Regions from separate parts of the Hafnia sp. CBA7124 genome, predicted to be linked through region 2. Evidence: predicted binding sites of a transcription regulator. Region 2 holds the regulator's gene; each other region holds the start of a gene.
The links. Region 2 encodes PurR, which represses purine synthesis genes. Its sites were predicted from a motif close to CANGCAAACGTTTGCNTG; they were not measured.

Region 1 (4,543 bases), 2.3 Mb from region 2:
GACTGGCCATCACACGCGGCAAGTCCTGCCACGAGCAACCCCACTCCCATAAACTTCACTAAATTACGCATGGTAATTCCTTCTATTGTCCTAACGTCTCGATTGACCAATAAACGTATCGCACCTTATCGGTGCACTAAATGCAAGTAACATATTGTAGCTTCGCTACTTATCATTGGTTCCGTGCGTCAGACACTTCACCAGTCGGACTCGGTTATCGGCTATGTTGTCAGCTACTTCTAGCTCAGATAACTGGTAGCCATTTTTTATGAGCATTATCAGCATAGCTGGAAAACAGTTTCTGGTTTTCACTTCAATACGCTGATACCCATGATTTAAAGCCCAATCTTCCTGTGTATGCAATAGGACTTGGGCTATTCCGTCGCGGCGAGAGTGAGGAAGTACACCACCTAACCAACTATAGAAAGTGGTGTCACTAAGCGCATAACCCAACTTAAAACCAACAGGTTTTTCATTTTTATAGGCGACCAATATACAAGTTTCTTTATTATTCAGTCGGTTAATTAAATCTTGCAGGCTATGTAACACGGAGAATTCGGGCAGTAAGTTATAAAGATGGTGAACATCTTCAACGGTGGCGTATTTGACGTTAATTGCGGGCATGACATCCTCCGAAGCTCAGGGACATCAGCATATACGATACCGAGAAAAAGCGCTTCTCGGCATCGCGATACGTTTTTTAATTCAGCTGTGGATGCGGATCTTGGCGATTAGCTGAGAGATACTTCAGAACCACGTTGAGCATAACGCCGTACATTGGCAGGAAGAAAATCAGGCTGATCAGCAATTTAAACGTGTAGTCTACCAGCGCGATCTCAACCCAGTTCGCGGCCATGAAGGGGTCTGTGCTGTGGTAAAACGCGATAAAGAAGAACGCCAAGGTATCGCTGATATTACCAAACAGCGTTGAAGCCGTCGGAGCTACCCACCACGCGCTACGCTGACGCAGGCGGTTAAAGACATGCACGTCAAGGATCTGCCCAAGAACATAGGCCATGAAACTTGCGGTCGCGATACGCGCCACCATCACATTAAACTCGCCCAACGCGGCAAAACCCTGCCACTCGCCCTGAAAGAACAGCGCTGAAATACAATATGAAATCAGCAGCGCAGGCGCCATAACTGCCAGAATAATTCGACGAGCCAAAGGCGCGCCAAACACACGGACGGTGAGGTCTGTTGCCAAGAAAATAAACGGGAAAGTAAATGCGCCCCACGTGGTGTGAAAACCGAAAATCGAGATCGGTAACTGCACCAAGTAGTTACTGGACGTAATAATCAGAACGTGAAAAACAGAAAGCCAGCAAAGGGCTTTCATCCGCTGTTGCGGAGTAAAATCAAACATATTTTGGCCTTTTTGGAGATTGGGGTGAGGGAACCCAATAAAAAATGTGTGTATCTGAGATGCGGCACGGATGATACCGCGATAATTTCCACATGCAATGGTTAATTTTAACGCAAACGTTCACGTCCCTTGCAGACTATTTTCCAGCAGGTAAACTAGGGGCGTTTTAAACTTCACTCAGCCGTAGCCCTTCGCCAGTACGATTGCGCAAATCGGCCTTCAGAGAAAAACCATGACCGACCTTTTCGCTAATCCCGATAAAACGCTGGATGCACTTGGGCTTCGCTGCCCTGAGCCTGTGATGATGGTGCGTAAAACCGTGCGCCATATGGATGATGGACAAACGCTGCTGATTATCGCGGATGATCCAGCAACCACCCGTGATATTCCGGGTTTCTGTCGTTTTATGGATCATCAACTGATCGCGCAAGAAACCGAGCAAGCACCCTATCGCTATTTGTTACGCAAAGGGACTCCCGCCTAATTAACGCAACGTGGAGCCCCGCACGATAAGCTCGCCCGGATATTTTTGCTCAACGGTAGGCTGTTCGTCGCCTTGAATGCGGTTCACTAATAGCTCAAGCGCAGCGTAGCCGATCTGATAGGTCGGCTGCTTAAGCGTGGTAATCCCCGCCCCTGCCAGCTCCGCCCACTCCAGTTCATCAAAGCCAAGCAAACCAATATCGCTGCCCCAATTAAGGCCTAAACGACGCAGGGAGCGAGCCACCTGAAGGGTTAGTGCACCGTTGGCAGACATTACGGCTTTACGCATACCACGATGCTGATGACAAAACTGGCTCAATGCCTGATCCAGAAGTTCACCTTTGTTAAGCACAACTTCGGCATGGCAGGCGATCAGCTCAGGGCATTCTGCCATCGTGTTTTGAAAAGCATGCAAACGCTCAAGCCGAGTATTAACCAACCCCAGTGGTTCACTTAAAAACATCACCGCTTCAAAACCCTGCTCAATTAAATGCCGAGTCGCTTCTGTGGCAGCGCGATGATTGTCTAATCCCACCATATCGCAGGAGAAGTCGGGTATTTTTCGATCAATCAGCACCATTGGCAGCAAAGACTGTTGTAGCTTGGATAACGCCTCTTCACGCATCCCCACCGCATTAACTACTAAACCCTCAACGCGATAGCTACTTAACAGCTCAAGGTAGTGCTGCTCCTGATTGATTTCGTTGTTGGTGTTACACACCAGCAACGTAAAACCTTGCACACGGCAGGCTTCTTCTACGCCGCGCAAAACATCTACAGAATAGGGATTGGTGATATCAGCGATAATCATGCCGATAAGGCGAGTTTGCCCGCCTTTTAAGCTGCGAGCCATCTGACTTGGGCGGTAATTAAGGCGTTGTATGGCTTGTTCGATGCGCTGTTTGAGATCGTCGGACAGCAGGTGTTGTTCGCCATTTAAATAGCGCGAAACGCTCGTTTTACCGGTTTTAGCGGCCTTAGCGACATCACTGATGGTGGCGCGGATTCCCTGACTGCTCACGACGTGTTCCTCTGAAATTCAACGGATAGGCAAATTTAGCATAACCACAGGGGAACTGATGAGATAAGGTTGAGGAAATAGCCTCCTCAGGCAAAGCAGGAGGCTAAAAGAAGAGATGAATTACATCGGGCTTAGTGTAATTTCAACACGACGGTTCTGAGCTTTGCCTTCTGTCGTGCTATTTGACGCGATTGGGTTTGCTGGGCCCATGCCCTGAGTACGAACGCGGCTGGCTTCAACGCCCTGAACAATCAGAGAACTTGCGACGCTGTCGGCACGCTGCTGAGAAAGACGCATATTCAGATCTTGGCTACCGGTACTATCGGTGTAGCCCACCACGTTAACCGCGGTCTTAGGATACTCTTTTAAAACCATTGCCACGCCGGTCAGGGTATTGGCACCGGCTGGTTTCAAGGTGCTGCTGCTGGAGTCGAAGGTGACATTATTTGGCATATTCAGCACAATGTTGTCGCCTTGACGCGTTACGCTCACGCCGGTACCACGCATTTTGTCACGCAGTTTTGACTCTTGAACGTCCATATAGTAACCGGCACCACCGCCTAACGCCGCGCCAGCTGCCGCACCAATTAGAGCGCCTTTGCCGCGATCGTGCTTAGAAGAGGACAGAACCCCCACGCCAGCACCAACCAGCGCACCTAAACCTGCGCCCACACCCGATTTCCCCGCTTCGGATTCACCGGTATAAGGGTTAGTTGTACAACCAGACAGCAGCAGCGCAGCGCATACTGCGCCAGCAATACAGAAACGGCTTTTACTCATTATGGAACCTCATCTTGCACAGAGCGTAATCGCTCAAGATATTTGCTGTAACAGGCCAGTAATCCACTGACCCAAAAAAAATCGTGCCCAAAACCGTGAATCGGGATCTACGGCGGTGGCATTTCAGCAAATTCCCATTAAAAAATAATGGTCACAATTCCTAAAATTCCAATAAATTAGACAAATACGCGCCAAATAGCAGGATTTGTTTAATCTTCAAGCCAAGCGCCAGGGGTTTTCTCCCACAACATTATTGCCGTTTGGTGCTGGGTGTCCTCATTGAACTGGGTATCTTGAGTCTGAAACCCCTCATGCTGATAAAAACGTAGTGCGCGGTGATTCTCCAGATACACCTCGAGCATCAGCTGTGGAAAAATCATCTTCACATGCATCATCAGCAACTGCCCAACACCTTTGCCGTGATAGCGTTTATCCACGAATAAAGCGCCAATAAACTGCTGCTCAAGCACGCTGATAAACCCTATGATTTCACCCTTATCTTCTGCCACCCACGTCAGCGCATTCGGTAAATAGGTATCACGCACCACGACTTCGCTTTCACGCCAATACTGCGCAGAAATAAACGGGTGCGCCTCGGTAGTGCTAACCAGCCACAACGCCATAATAGCCGGCATATCTTGTTTCACAGCAGGGCGGATCATGGCTTAGTGCTTCCCACAAAAGCAGGTTTTGACATGATCGTTCACCATGCCGCTGGCTTGCATAAAGGCATAACAGATCGTTGAGCCAATAAACTTAAAGCCTTTCTTCTTCAGCGCCTTGGACATCACATCAGAAATCTCGGTTTTTGCAGGCACGTTGGCGAGGGTTTCAGGACGGTTTAGCTGTGGCTTGCCTTCGGTAAACGACCATAAAAACTGAGAAAAATCCTC
Region 2 (4,543 bases):
CCAAAAATAGAGAAGTCGCGCGCAATAAAGCAAATAGCAAAAAAATAGATAAAGCGGTACTAGCATCTATTTCTAACCCTAAGACAAAATCCAGCGCCAAGAAAAGCGGCTCACATTCCACCGCTACGTTGGCTCGCGTAAGTAATAAAAAAACCTATGGCCGCCAGCGCGGTGAATTGAATAGCCATGGCAGAAGCAGCAAAGGTGAATTAGCCAAGCTCAAGCTGAATCAAAACAATATTGAAATCGTTGATGGCAAACCCATTCGTCTGAGTCCTCAGCATAAAAAGCGTTACCAGCATGCTAAGCAAACGGCGATGAATAAGCTGATGAATCAGGTAGGAAAACCGTATCGTTGGGGTGGTGCGTCACCAAGCACAGGCTTCGATTGCAGTGGATTGGTTTATTACGCCTATCAGGATTTACTGAGCATCAAGATCCCTCGTACCGCCAATGAAATGTATCATCTGCGTGATGCGGCTCCGGTGAAAAAAACAGAGCTACAAAAAGGCGACTTGGTCTTCTTCCGTATTAATAATCGGGGTGCCGCCGACCATGTGGGTGTTTATATGGGTGAGGGAAAATTCATTCAGTCACCTCGCACCGGCGAACAAATTCGGATCAGCTATTTAGATAACGATTATTGGCAAGGACACTACGTTGGCGCTCGCCGCGTGATGACGCCAAAAACGATTCGTTAATAGCAGAAGATCATTGTTAAACAGACTTATGGTAGGGATTCATTGCATTTTGTGATAATCCCTATCATTTAGATTTACCCCATCTTTGTATTATCCCCTCCCCTTATTTTATGTTCTGTGGCCGTTTTGAACGAATGGTGCACAAATCGCCAATTGATAACCAAAAACAAAAATTTTGCCTGTTATTAGATTCAAAACTTGCTAAAATCGATCCCCATAACAAGAGCACAACAAGATCGTTTCAATTTTAAAAACCCGCTCACTGACATTAACGTTGGTGTGATGCATGAAACATAAAACACTTACGTGTAACTGTTTCATTGCAAAATAGAGCAATAATAGGAGAGAGCAATGTCTTTTGAATTACCTGCATTACCATACGAAAAAAACGCACTCGAACCGCACATCTCCGCAGAAACCTTGGAATACCACTACGGTAAGCATCACAATACCTATGTGGTAAACCTGAACAACCTGATCAAAGGCACTGAGTTCGAAGGTAAATCACTGGAAGAGATCATCAAGACCTCTACTGGCGGTATCTTCAACAACGCTGCTCAGGTTTGGAACCACACCTTCTACTGGCATTGCCTGTCACCAAAAGGTGGCAACGCACCAACTGGCGCCGTGGCTGAAGCCATTAACAAAGCGTTTGGTTCATTTGATGCATTCAAAGAAGAACTGACTAAATCTGCCATTGGCAACTTCGGTTCTGGTTGGACTTGGCTGGTTAAAAAAGCAGACGGTTCTTTGGCGATTGTAAACACCTCAAACGCTGCAACTCCACTGACCAACGGTGACAAACCACTGCTGACCGTGGACGTTTGGGAACACGCCTACTACATCGACTATCGCAACGCGCGTCCTAAATATCTGGAGAACTTCTGGGCTCTGGTAAACTGGGAATTCGTGGCGAAAAACTTGGCATAAGTTTGCTGAGTGACGTACATGAAAAAGGCGGTCAACTGACCGCCTTTTGTTTTAGCCATGTTAATGGCTATCGATAAAAAACTTAGCGATAAATCAATGTAGCGCAGCAACAAAACTAAAGATAACAATCACAGCCAGTGCTGCGACCGTTGTCATTAGAGAATATTTCAGATCGGTTTCCATTTCTTCTTCTCCCGCATTTCGTTATCAGATCAATTTTGATTATACATAAACACTTGCAGAAAGTGTGTGAAATCATTTTCACATACCTTAAATGGGATCGCACGCAGTAAAACTTTCGATTATTCTTTCTGTTAACACACAATTTTGACTTCCCCTTTTGCATTTTATAGGCCAAAATTTACGGTTTACTGCTACGTATCAGCTTTCATAACGTAAAAGAATAGGCTGGCGCTTGATATATCCGCATATTCCTCTCTTTGATGCGATTGTAATCAGTGTATTTTGATGTACGTAAGCAAACGATTAACACAATAGCTATGTCATAGTTACATTAGCTTAGGAGTCATCTGTTTCATGGCAACGATTAAAGATGTGGCAAAACGCGCGGGCGTTTCAACCACGACAGTGTCTCACGTTATTAATAAGACGCGTTTTGTCGCAGAAGAGACCAAGACCGCGGTTTGGGAAGCAATTAAAGAATTGCACTACTCTCCCAGCGCCGTCGCCCGTAGCCTGAAAGTTAACCACACCAAATCGATCGGTTTGCTGGCGACGTCCAGCGAGGCGCCCTATTTTGCTGAGGTCATTGAGGCCGTTGAAAACGCCTGCTACAGCCAAGGCTATACGCTCATTTTATGTAACTCTCACAACAACCCTGAAAAGCAAAAAGCTTATTTAGCGATGCTGGCGCAAAAACGCGTCGATGGATTATTAGTGATGTGTTCTGAATACCCAGAAAATCTGCTGCAAACCCTTGAGGACTACCGCAATATTCCAATGGTGGTGATGGACTGGGGGACACAACGCAGTGATTTTACCGATGCCATTCAGGATAATGCGTTCGAAGGTGGCTATTTAGCCGGCCGCTATTTAATTGAACGTGGTCATCGTGATATTGGGGCGATTACCGGTCAGCTTTCTCGTAACACCGGCGGAGGTCGCCTACGCGGCTTCCTGAAAGCCCTACAAGAAGCCAACATTCCCGCTCGTGATGAGTGGATGGTAGAAGGCGATTTCGAGCCAGAATCCGGTTACAAAGCCATGCATCAAATTCTGTCGCAAAAAAATCGCCCAACGGCGGTCTTTGTGGGTGGGGACATCATGGCGATGGGCGCAATATGTGCCGCCGATGAGATGGGCTTGCGTGTACCGCAGGATATATCGGTGATCGGTTATGATAACGTGCGCAACGCCCGCTACTTCTCACCAGCGTTGACCACCATCCATCAGCCGAAAGAGCGTTTGGGCTCAATGGCCTTTGACATGCTACTCGACCGTATCGTGAGCAAGCGTGAAGATTCTCAAACGATCGAGGTGCATCCAAAACTGGTGGAACGCCGCTCCGTTGCCGATGGCCCATATCTGGACTATCGCCGCTAAGTGATGAAGAACAGCCCTTTTCTTTTAGCGCTGTTCCCCGTTGGGCTGTTCATAGCAGGAGCGTTGCCAATATTGGCAGCGCTCTTGGCACTGACTCAGCCGCTGTCTGACATTTCCTCTTTCAACACCTTCATCCAGCCGTGGACGCTTTTACTCCAATGGCCAGGTTTGATGCGCTCAGTTGGCCTGAGCTTATGGAGTGCAATCGCCGCGACGTTAATATCACTTTGGTTGGCATTAGCGCTTTGCAGTCAGGTTATACAGCGCGCCAGCTGCACCGCTCGCGCTATTTCGAGTGCGATTTTAGCCATGCCGCATATTGCACTGGCGACCGGTCTCATACTGCTGTTATCCCCCTCAGGTTGGCTACTCAGGCTTATATCCCCAACATTTACGGGTTTTGTGCGCCCGCCAGATTGGCCAATCGTCAATGACCCTTATGCCCTATCCTTAATTCTTTTATTGGTGATCAAAGAGACACCTTTTTTATTTTTGATGGCGTTTAACATCGCGGGTCGAATTGATGTCGCTCGCCAGATGCAGGCTGCTAACGCATTGGGTTACCACAGTGAGAAAGCCTGGTGGTTGCTATTAGTTCCGCAAATACTTGTGGCTCTGCGTTTGCCGTTGTTTTGTGTGCTCGCCTTTGGCCTATCCACCGTAGATATTGCGATTCTATTGGGGCCACAGCAGCCCACAACCTTGGCGTTGTTAGTTTGGCAATGGATAAGCGAACCCTCGATGGGGCATCAATCTTTAGCCGCTGCTGGTACGCTGCTACTTATTGTTATCACATTAGCCAGCTTTGGTGCGTGGCGATATGCTGAAAAGAGCTGGTTAACATATTGCCGCAACGCTTATGGACAAAGGCGCAGCACGTGGCGCATGCCGCTTACCCCACTCTGGGCAATGGGTATTGTGTTAACGCTGGGCGCCTATGCGGTACTCTTCGTGTGGTCGGTTGCATGGCGTTGGCCTTTCTCGTCTTCTTTTCCACTACAGTGGAGCTATGATTATTGGCTTACCAGCGTTCATCAGCTTAGTACTCCGATCATAAATAGTCTGCTCATTGCGAGTGTGGCGAATCTGTTAGGTTTACTTCTGTGCGTTGGTTTTTTGGAATGGCAATTTTATACGCGTAGAAATACAAACTCATGGTTTCTGCTCGCCCCGCTGTTGACTCCACAAATCAGCCTAATTTTCGGCTTGCAGCACATGGCCGCTTGGTTGGATGTGATTGGTCTGCTGCCCAGCGTGATCTTTGCTCATATGGTGTTTATCGTTCCGTATTTTTTTCTTAGCCTCAGCGGCACGTGGCAGACTTTCGATCCGCGGCTGATCTATACCGC
Region 3 (4,543 bases), 1.2 Mb from region 2:
CGCGGCCAGATGGTTTTTTCCTGTGCCGGGCTTACCAGAAAACACAAAGCTTGCGATATTACCGTCAAATTCAGCAGCATATTGGCGAGCACGCTCCAACGCGATGCGCTGCCCTTCGCACTCCACACGATAATTATCAAAAGAACAGTTCATATGCAGGGGGCGAATGCCAGAGCGCTTGAAAACGCGCTGCATTTTCATTGCCTGATTCTCACGCGAAATGGCTTCTGAGCGTTTACGCCCTTCTTCTTCCTGCCAAACACGCCATTCCTCAGCGTTGGTAAACTTTGGCTCAACGTGAGCAGGCATCATTTTCTTCAATCTCTGCATCAGGTTCATGCTAGCGGCGTCTTTCATCATTAACCTCTGAAACCTTTAGGGATGGAATAATCTTGTTCGCCTATGTCATTGATATCGCGTTTTGGCTGACCACCGTTGCTCATGCGATTTTGCTGCACGCTGCGTGCGAGTTTCTGCTGCCATTGCACATGATGGAAGGCTTTCCCCTCCGCCTGCCAATAGGCAACAAAGGAGGCCAATTCGGTTGGAGTCACCGGTGAGGTCAAAATGCACCCCCACATTGCCGCCATGCGCAAAAAGTCAGCGTCGGGCTGCCATCCAGCGTACATCACAAATTTGCCTAACGGCGTTGGAATATTCTGTGCGACAGGCGCGGCAACGTCATGGCTAAAATCATCATTAAACAGAGATTCTTCAAGAGTGACATCTGAATTTGCGCGGCCAGCCGCTTCCTCAATGGCCAACAGCTCAGCCATTCTCTCAGGCGTCACGGCGTAAAAAATTGGCATGTTGTTATCGAGCACAGTCATTACTCCGCGATCGCCGGATTTTAATGCCGTCGCTGGATCGCGGCTAAATGAATCTAAGCTCGTAATGGAGGAGGCCAAAATTTTGACAGACATGTTTTCTTTTTACTCTGATGAAGTGTGAACTGATAAAGCTAACAATGGTGCATACCGCCCAAATACCCTGCACCCTAGGCATTTTTAGCCCAGAGCAATCTGGCGATATATTACCAGTCCATACAGTATAAATCAGTCTTATATCGAACGAGAGAAGGAATGAACCCACCAGCGGATGAGAAAACGTGGAATACCTGATGCTTAACAGGGAGGTTAAGCAGTTGTGTGCTCAAACTCAGAAGCAGGATGAGAGTAAACCACCACACGATCTCGCCCGCTTTTTTTAGCTTGATACATAGCTGAATCGGCTCGAGATATGCTCTCATCTACGCTGAGGTGATGATCGGTTATGGTGTACACGCCAACGCTAACGGTAACTTTTTCCGGCCCCGCATGCACGTGGACCTCTTTTGACACACGATTGCGGATATTCTCAGCAATTTTTGACGCTAACTTTGAGTTTAACCCTTTGAGAATAATGGCAAACTCCTCGCCACCATAGCGCGCGACCACATCCGTTTTACGCACCGATGCCACCATCGTATCAGCAACACGCCGAATTACTTTATCGCCAACGGGGTGACCATAGCCATCGTTAATACTTTTAAAGTGGTCAATATCAATAAAAAACAGTGAAATCGGTGATTCTTTCGACGCTCTTTTAATTCGGCTAGCTAATTTATTGTCGAAATAACGCCGATCATATAAATGAGTAAGAGAGTCACGGATAGAATTCTCATAGGATTCAAGATAATCTTCCAACCCTTTTTGATAAAGCTTGTAGATGTCATAAATGAACGCCAGAACAACAAACAGCGTAGCCAGTACCTCAAACAAATGAGAACCATACCAAGCCAATGAGGTAACGTATTCGCTGCGCCACATTAGCAAGATGCTACCAAGGAAAGCCAAACAACTGAGACTCAGGCTGAACCAGAACCCATTAACTAATTTAGTAAAGAAAACTACTGTGAATGTCGTTATTACCCAAATAATGATTAAGGCGCTACCAATATGAGAACTCCACAGGCGGCGATAGTTAAGTTCATCTGTTTCAATTATCGGCAACTGTAAGATGTTGTTATGGTTTATAATAACAACAGCAAAGCCAATTGCTATCAATATAACTGCAGCACAGCTCGTTATCACATTACTCTTATTAACGTAATTACATCTCCCTTTTATATAGAAAAGCACAGAGAGTAAAAACAATACCGCCATTGAAAAACTACGAATAACGAAATCAACGGCTAAAGCATTTGCGCTTTCATTAATATTAGATTCTGATATTAAAACACCTGGATATATAAAAAGACTATTAGCAAGAAATAAACTCGATAATCCATAAGCGCTTGCTATCGTAAGTAGATGCAAATGTGTATTTTTAAAATGAAATCGTATCAATATAATAATAGTTAAAAACAGATGTAAAACAAAGACAATAGCAGTAGAAACGGGGAAAAAGGATCGTAGAACATCAACCCGATGAGCGCCAAAACGGATAAAAAAAGCGAATAAACAAAACAATAATAAAAAGGAAGCCACGCTCAAAAAATGGCCCTTACCCAGAAATGATATTTTCTCTCTTTCTAACATAGCGAACATCCTGTTCTCTAACCGCTATTAAGCTTAGGTTATATTTGTCATGTTAATTTAATTTACTTATTGATATATATATCATTATACAAACAGACATTCAATGAATTAAACTAATCGTTACAAATTACAGCCACATTATTAATGAAACATATAGCATCATTATTATAGATCGAATTCTTATATATCTTAAAATTAATAAATAACACTGTTGTTTGGCTAGCTAGCCAATTAAAACAAGATTAACAATCTGTTCAATATCTCCGTATTATTATCCACTAAAACTCAATCAAGCCATTATAACAATATACCTCAGGATTATAATCAATACAAAAAAGACAGCATTACGTACTTAATGTTGATGCTCTTAATGCCATGAACGATGCCAAAACTCACCGCCGACGACGCCACGCAACCGTTTTCGTCACTATAAACACGTGATATACTTCGCGCCTCTTTACTTGCTCAGCGGTGCTGAGTTACCAAAGTTAGTTCGTTAAACAGGAGCTTGCCATCAATGTCAGCCAATGTTGTTCCGGCTAACCTATCCGAGGCAAAAATTGCCATCGTGATGGGTTCCAAAAGCGATTGGGCCACCATGCAGTTTGCCGCCGAAGTTTTGACCCAGCTTGATGTTAAGTTCCATGTAGAAGTGGTTTCCGCTCATCGAACTCCTGACAAACTCTTTAGCTTTGCCGAACAGGCCAGCGAACGGGGGTTTGACGTTATTATCGCCGGTGCCGGTGGCGCAGCTCATCTGCCTGGCATGCTGGCGGCCAAGACATTAGTTCCTGTACTCGGCGTACCCGTGCAAAGCGCAGCGCTTAGCGGCGTAGACAGCCTCTATTCCATCGTGCAAATGCCCCGCGGTATTCCTGTTGGGACATTGGCTATTGGCAAAGCCGGCGCTGCAAACGCAGGATTATTGGCTGCACAAATTTTAGCGCTACATGATCCGATGCTCGCGCGTCGCATGGCTGCATGGCGTCAGGCGCAAACAGATGAAGTGCTGGCGCATCCCGATCCACGGGAGGAAGCATGAAGCCCGTTTGTGTTTTAGGAAATGGCCAACTTGGTCGCATGCTACGTCAGGCGGGTGAACCGCTGGGGATCACCGTTTTTCCTGTCGGACTCGACGTTGATCCTGAAGCCGTTCCTTGGCAGCAGGGTGTTATAACGGCCGAAATTGAACGCTGGCCAGAAACCCCGCTGACCCGAGAATTAGCTCGCCACAATGGTTTTGTTAACCGCGATATTTTTCCACGTCTAGCCGATCGTTTAACGCAAAAGCAGCTGCTGGATGAGCTGAACTTAGCCACCGCACCGTGGCAGCTATTAGCCTCAGCACGCGAATGGCCGGAAGTATTTGCCAATATTGGCCAATTCGCGATAGTGAAGCGCCGTACCGGCGGCTACGACGGTCGTGGTCAATGGCGAATTCGCCCCGGTGATGAGTCTGAATTACCGACAGATGCTTACGGTGAATGTATCGTTGAACAAGGCATCAACTTTTCAGGCGAAGTGTCATTAGTGGGCGCACGAGCCTATGATGGCCGTTGTGTATTCTATCCGTTAGCACACAACCTACATGAAGATGGCATTCTGCGAACTAGTGTCGCCCTTCCTCAACCAAATACCCAGCTCCAGCAGCAAGCAGAGCAGATGCTCAGCGCTATCATGAATGAACTTGGTTACGTCGGCGTGATGGCGATGGAGTGCTTCGTGGTGGATGACGGTTTACTGATTAACGAGCTTGCGCCGCGCGTTCATAACAGCGGCCACTGGACGCAGAATGGTGCATCGATAAGCCAGTTTGAATTGCACCTACGCGCTATTCTGGATTTGCCACTCCCAACACCTGTAGTCAGTACACCGTCAGTCATGGTTAATTTGATTGGCACCGACTTGAACTATGAGTGGATGGCGCAACCGTTAGTACATCTTCATTGGTACGATAAAGAAGTACGTCCAGGGCGCAAGGTCGGCCATCTCAATTTGAATGACGTTAACGCTTCACTTCTCGC
Region 4 (4,543 bases), 630 kb from region 2:
GCAAAAAAAAGCCCGCATGATGAAAATCTACTTCAACGTAAATTTCTTCATGCGAGGCATTAGTGTATTTGTAATTTATGGGCCAGCTATCGCGCTGTCAATGCAAGTAAATGCGAGCAGCAACTAAGAATCTGATGCAAAACCCTAACTCTACTTACAGCAGCAATTACCCTTCGTTATGCATCTCAAGATTCTCTGCTTCTTCCTGACCGCGCATCGCTTTTGCATCATCGCTGCGCAGGGACTGCAGGTAATCCAGATAGCCCTGATCCACATCTTTCGTCACGTAAATCCCGTTAAATACCGAGCATTCAAACTGTTCGATATCGGGATTTTCTTCACGTACTGCTTCGATCAGATCGTCGAGATCTTGGAAAATCAAACCATCAGCACCGATGATTTTGGCAATTTCATTCACTTCGCGGCCATGCGCAATCAGCTCATTCGCATTTGGCATATCAATGCCGTACACGTTAGGGAAACGGATTTCAGGTGCAGCAGAAGCTAAATAAACTTTTTTCGCCCCTGCTTCACGCGCCATTTCCATAATTTGCTGTGATGTGGTGCCGCGCACGATCGAGTCATCAACCAAAAGCACGTTTTTATCACGGAACTCTGCGCGGTTCGCATTCAGTTTGCGGCGCACAGATTTGCGGCGCTCCTGCTGACCCGGCATGATAAACGTACGCCCTACGTAGCGGTTTTTTACAAACCCTTGGCGATATGGCTTATCCAGAATACGTGCAATCTCCAACGCGATATCACACGACGTTTCAGGAATGGGAATCACCACGTCGATGTCCAGATCTTCCCACTCACGGGCGATTTTCGCGCCTAATTTCTGCCCCATGCGCACACGAGCGCTGTAGACAGAAATTTTGTCGATAAAGGAGTCTGGGCGAGCAAAATAAACGTACTCAAACAGGCAGGGATTACTCTTCGGATTATCTGCACACTGGCGGGTAAACAGCTGCCCTTTTTCAGTGACATAAATCGCTTCACCCGGCGCCACGTCACGGATGAACTCAAAGCCCAAGGTATCCAAAGCTACGCTCTCAGAAGCCACCATGTACTCAACACGGCCATCTTCTAAATCACGCTTACCAATCACCAAGGGACGAATGCCGTTAGGATCGCGGAAAGCAACCATACCGTGACCGATGATCATCAGCACGCAGGCGTAAGCTCCGCGGATCTGCTGGTGCGTCGCCGCCACGGCAGCAAACACGTTATCGGACTCCAGCGGATAGTGGTCAAAACGATCCAGCTCGTGAGCAAAGATATTCAGCAGAATTTCAGAATCAGACGTGGTATTGACGTGGCGACGCGCACGCTCAAACAGTTTCTGCTTAAGTTCGTGCGCGTTGGTCAGATTACCATTGTGCGCCAAAGTAATACCGAATGGGGAGTTGACATAAAACGGCTGCGCCTCGGATGCGCTGGAGCTGCCTGCCGTTGGATAACGCACGTGGCCGATACCCATATTGCCCTGCAGGCGTAACATATGCCGTGCTTCAAAAACATCTTTCACCAAACCGTTCGCCTTACGCAAACGGAAGCCATTATTGGCATCAATAGTGACAATGCCTGCGGCATCTTGTCCACGGTGCTGAAGCACCATTAACGCATCATAAATCGACTGGTTTACCGGTGTAAAACCGGCGATACCGACAATACCGCACATGTTGTCATTTCCTCATCAGCGTTACCGGAGCGGGAGCGGAATAGAAGGCAAATGCTCCGGTATGAAACTCGACGTGCTCTGCAGGTAGTCAAAGAACCACCTGATGATATAACTGAACTGTGGGATGAGCTGTGACTGTTTCCAGTCAGCACTTTGTGCCATCGAGGTAAAGGTATCCAAAAAGAACAGAATCGCTGAAACAATCAGCACCCCACGCAGCGCACCAAAACAGATGCCCAGCACGCGGTCGGTTCCGCTCAATCCGGTTCGCTCTACCAGCGAACCAATCACATAGTTAACAATGGCGCCGACAATCAACGTTGCAACGAATAGGATTGCAATCGCGATGCCGTTACGCACCAGCGCATCTTCGAAACGAGTGAAGTAGACAGCGAGATAGGTGTAGAAATGGCTGGCGACAAAGAATGCTGCCCCCCACGTAACCAGTGACAACGCTTCTCGCACAAATCCTCGGATCAGGCTCACTAACGCCGAAAATCCGATGATGCCAATAATGACCCAATCAATCCAAACCATGACTATTCCAATTCAAGAATTGCCTCGGCATCCAGTTCGCGGCGAATTCTAACAGAAAAAGAAAACGTTTGCGTAGAGGATTTCCCTTCCTGTTCGCAAATTTTATTCTCATAAAAATTTGACACAGATTCAGCCAGTATCCTCGGCTAAACCAACGCCCAAATGTATCAATCCAAATAGAACAACAGCCCTGCTCTCATTGCTGGGAACAAAGCTGCTGTAAAATCGAACACAATTCATTGTTTAGATGAATTGACGTTCTGAACGCCTATTAACCGCTATTTGCCGCTATAGCTGCGCACCTGACCATTCAAGCCACTAATGCTATTAAGTTCAGGTAAAGCAGACTGTAGTTTTTGTTTAGAGGCATCTGGCCCTACAAACAGACGAGTGATTTCGCCCTGAACCGGCGACGCCGGCACCGTATAAGCACGGTAACCAGACAACCGCAGCTTAGCCACAATCTCGCTCGCTTTAGACGCATTACGTAATGCCCCCAGCTGTACCACATATGCTTGTCCCGCCGGTGCTTTTTCCTCCGGCACCGCAGCTGGCTTGGCTTGCTCTACTGGCTTAGGCTGTTCGACCGGTTTTGGTTGCTCAACCGGCTTCGGCTGTTCAACGGGTTTCTCGACCGGTTTAGGCTTCGCTTCTACCATTTTCGGCGGTTCGACTGGCTTTGGCTTCTCAACAGGTTTCTTCACCGGTTTTGGCTGTTCAACAGGTTTATTTTCCACCGGTTTACTTTCAACCGGCTTCAGCTCAACCATATCTCCACGCCCTTGGTGGGTATTAGGCGAAACCGCCGTGCTTGCGCCTTCACGGTCTTGAGTCGGCACATTGCCATTATCCATCGGCGTCTGAGCATTCGCGCCTTCCTGCGGTATCTGAGGCGTTTCACTCAGCGGCTGAGTTACCGGAGGAATAACGTCAGTAGGATCATCCTCACCTGGCTTTGGCACCAGCGGAATAGCAGCAAACTCATCCTGATAATGTTTTTTCTGCCCGTCTAACAGTCCGGGCAAAACGATTACGCCCAGCGCAACGATAATGACCGTGCCAACCAGTCGATTCTGAAACTTACTTGCCACTCGCTCTCTCCGTTTCTAATGATGCTTTTCTAATACCGCCATAACATGCGCAACGGTATGGAATGAGCCACAAACAATCACGATATCCTGCGGAGCTGCATCGAGCATCGCTTTTCGCCATGCACTTTCGACGTCGGTAAACACGTTTGGTTCATCCAGATGTTCAGCCAAACGCTCTGCTGGTGCACCACGCGGCCCTTCCAGCGGCGCACAGTACCAATCATCGATCAGCGGTTTTAAACATGCCAGCGTGCCCGCAATATCTTTATCTTCCAACATTCCCACAACGGCACGTACGCGCCGTGGCTGCGTAGCCGGGCGCTGTTCTAACAACTGCTGCAAACGGCCCGCTAAATAACCTGCCGCATGAGGGTTATGTGCCACATCCAAAATCAGCAAAGGCTGCTCGCTGACAATTTGGAATCGGCCAGGTAACTGTGCGGTTTCAAGCCCTTGGCGAATCGCCGCTTCATCGACTTTAAGATCACAATGACGCAGCGCAGCCAGCGCGGTAGCGGCATTAGGCAATGGTACTTTCGGTAGTGGAAGATGCGACCACGTGGTGTCTGCATCCTGCCATTGCCAGTCGTGTTGGGTAGCGCTGAAGTTCCAGTCGTGACCACGGCGATAAAGCTGCGCACCCTTTTCTGCGGCAACCTCAGCAATGGTCAGCGGCATATCAGGCTCGCCCACAATCGCCGGAATACCGGCACGGAAAATACCGGCTTTTTCACGCCCAATACTTTCACGATCTGGCCCCAGCCAGTCGGTATGGTCCAGCGCGATACTGGTCACCATCGCTACGCTCGGGTCAACAATGTTTGTGGCATCTAAACGACCACCGAGGCCGACTTCCAAGATCACCACGTCCAGCGCTGACTGTTTAAACAGCTGCAAGGCCGAAAGCGTGCCATATTCGAAATAGGTCAGAGAGATATCGCCGCGCCCTGCTTCTAAGGTCGCAAACGAGCGACAGTGGTCAGCTTCACTGAGTTCTTCGCCCTGAATGCGTACCCGCTCGGTGTAGCGCAGCAGATGCGGGGAGCTGTATACGCCCACACGAAAGCCGGCGGCTATCAGGATAGATTCTAAGGTTCGGCAGGTGGTGCCTTTGCCATTGGTACCGGCAACGGTAAATACGGTAGGCGCAGGTTTGAGCAGGTCGAGATTTTCAGCGACGCGTTTGACGCGATCCAGTCCTAGCTCAATCGTTTTACTGTGCAGGTGTTCT

Region 1: a site for PurR is predicted at 1,476-1,493, ahead of tusA (sulfurtransferase TusA). Genes of this name have one in related genera too.
Region 3: a site for PurR is predicted at 2,928-2,945, ahead of purE (5-(carboxyamino)imidazole ribonucleotide mutase). Genes of this name have one in related genera too.
Region 4: a site for PurR is predicted at 2,279-2,296, ahead of cvpA (colicin V production protein). Genes of this name have one in related genera too.

The regions. Positions count from the first base shown of each region.
Region 1 covers NZ_AP017469.1:29,463-34,005, reverse strand. Annotated here, with positions in the region: gene CPY98_RS00170 (DcrB family lipoprotein) at 1-71, opposite strand, end outside; gene CPY98_RS00165 (GNAT family N-acetyltransferase) at 166-624, opposite strand; gene CPY98_RS00160 (7-cyano-7-deazaguanine/7-aminomethyl-7-deazaguanine transporter) at 701-1,366, opposite strand; gene tusA (sulfurtransferase TusA) at 1,599-1,850, shown strand; gene CPY98_RS00150 (LacI family DNA-binding transcriptional regulator) at 1,851-2,870, opposite strand; gene CPY98_RS00145 (OmpA family lipoprotein) at 2,991-3,650, opposite strand; gene CPY98_RS00140 (N-acetyltransferase) at 3,860-4,312, opposite strand; gene CPY98_RS00135 (DNA-3-methyladenine glycosylase I) at 4,316-4,543, opposite strand, start outside.
Region 2 covers NZ_AP017469.1:2,334,170-2,338,712, forward strand. Annotated here, with positions in the region: gene CPY98_RS10735 (C40 family peptidase) at 1-701, shown strand, start outside; gene sodB (superoxide dismutase [Fe]) at 1,053-1,631, shown strand; gene CPY98_RS21110 (YnhF family membrane protein) at 1,725-1,814, opposite strand; gene purR (HTH-type transcriptional repressor PurR) at 2,169-3,194, shown strand; gene CPY98_RS10755 (ABC transporter permease) at 3,198-4,543, shown strand, end outside.
Region 3 covers NZ_AP017469.1:1,093,836-1,098,378, reverse strand. Annotated here, with positions in the region: gene dnaC (DNA replication protein DnaC) at 1-339, opposite strand, end outside; gene dnaT (primosomal protein DnaT) at 360-923, opposite strand; gene CPY98_RS05090 (GGDEF domain-containing protein) at 1,137-2,519, opposite strand; gene purE (5-(carboxyamino)imidazole ribonucleotide mutase) at 3,037-3,561, shown strand; gene purK (5-(carboxyamino)imidazole ribonucleotide synthase) at 3,558-4,543, shown strand, end outside.
Region 4 covers NZ_AP017469.1:2,964,776-2,969,318, forward strand. Annotated here, with positions in the region: gene purF (amidophosphoribosyltransferase) at 167-1,684, opposite strand; gene cvpA (colicin V production protein) at 1,706-2,221, opposite strand; gene dedD (cell division protein DedD) at 2,500-3,312, opposite strand; gene folC (bifunctional tetrahydrofolate synthase/dihydrofolate synthase) at 3,328-4,543, opposite strand, start outside.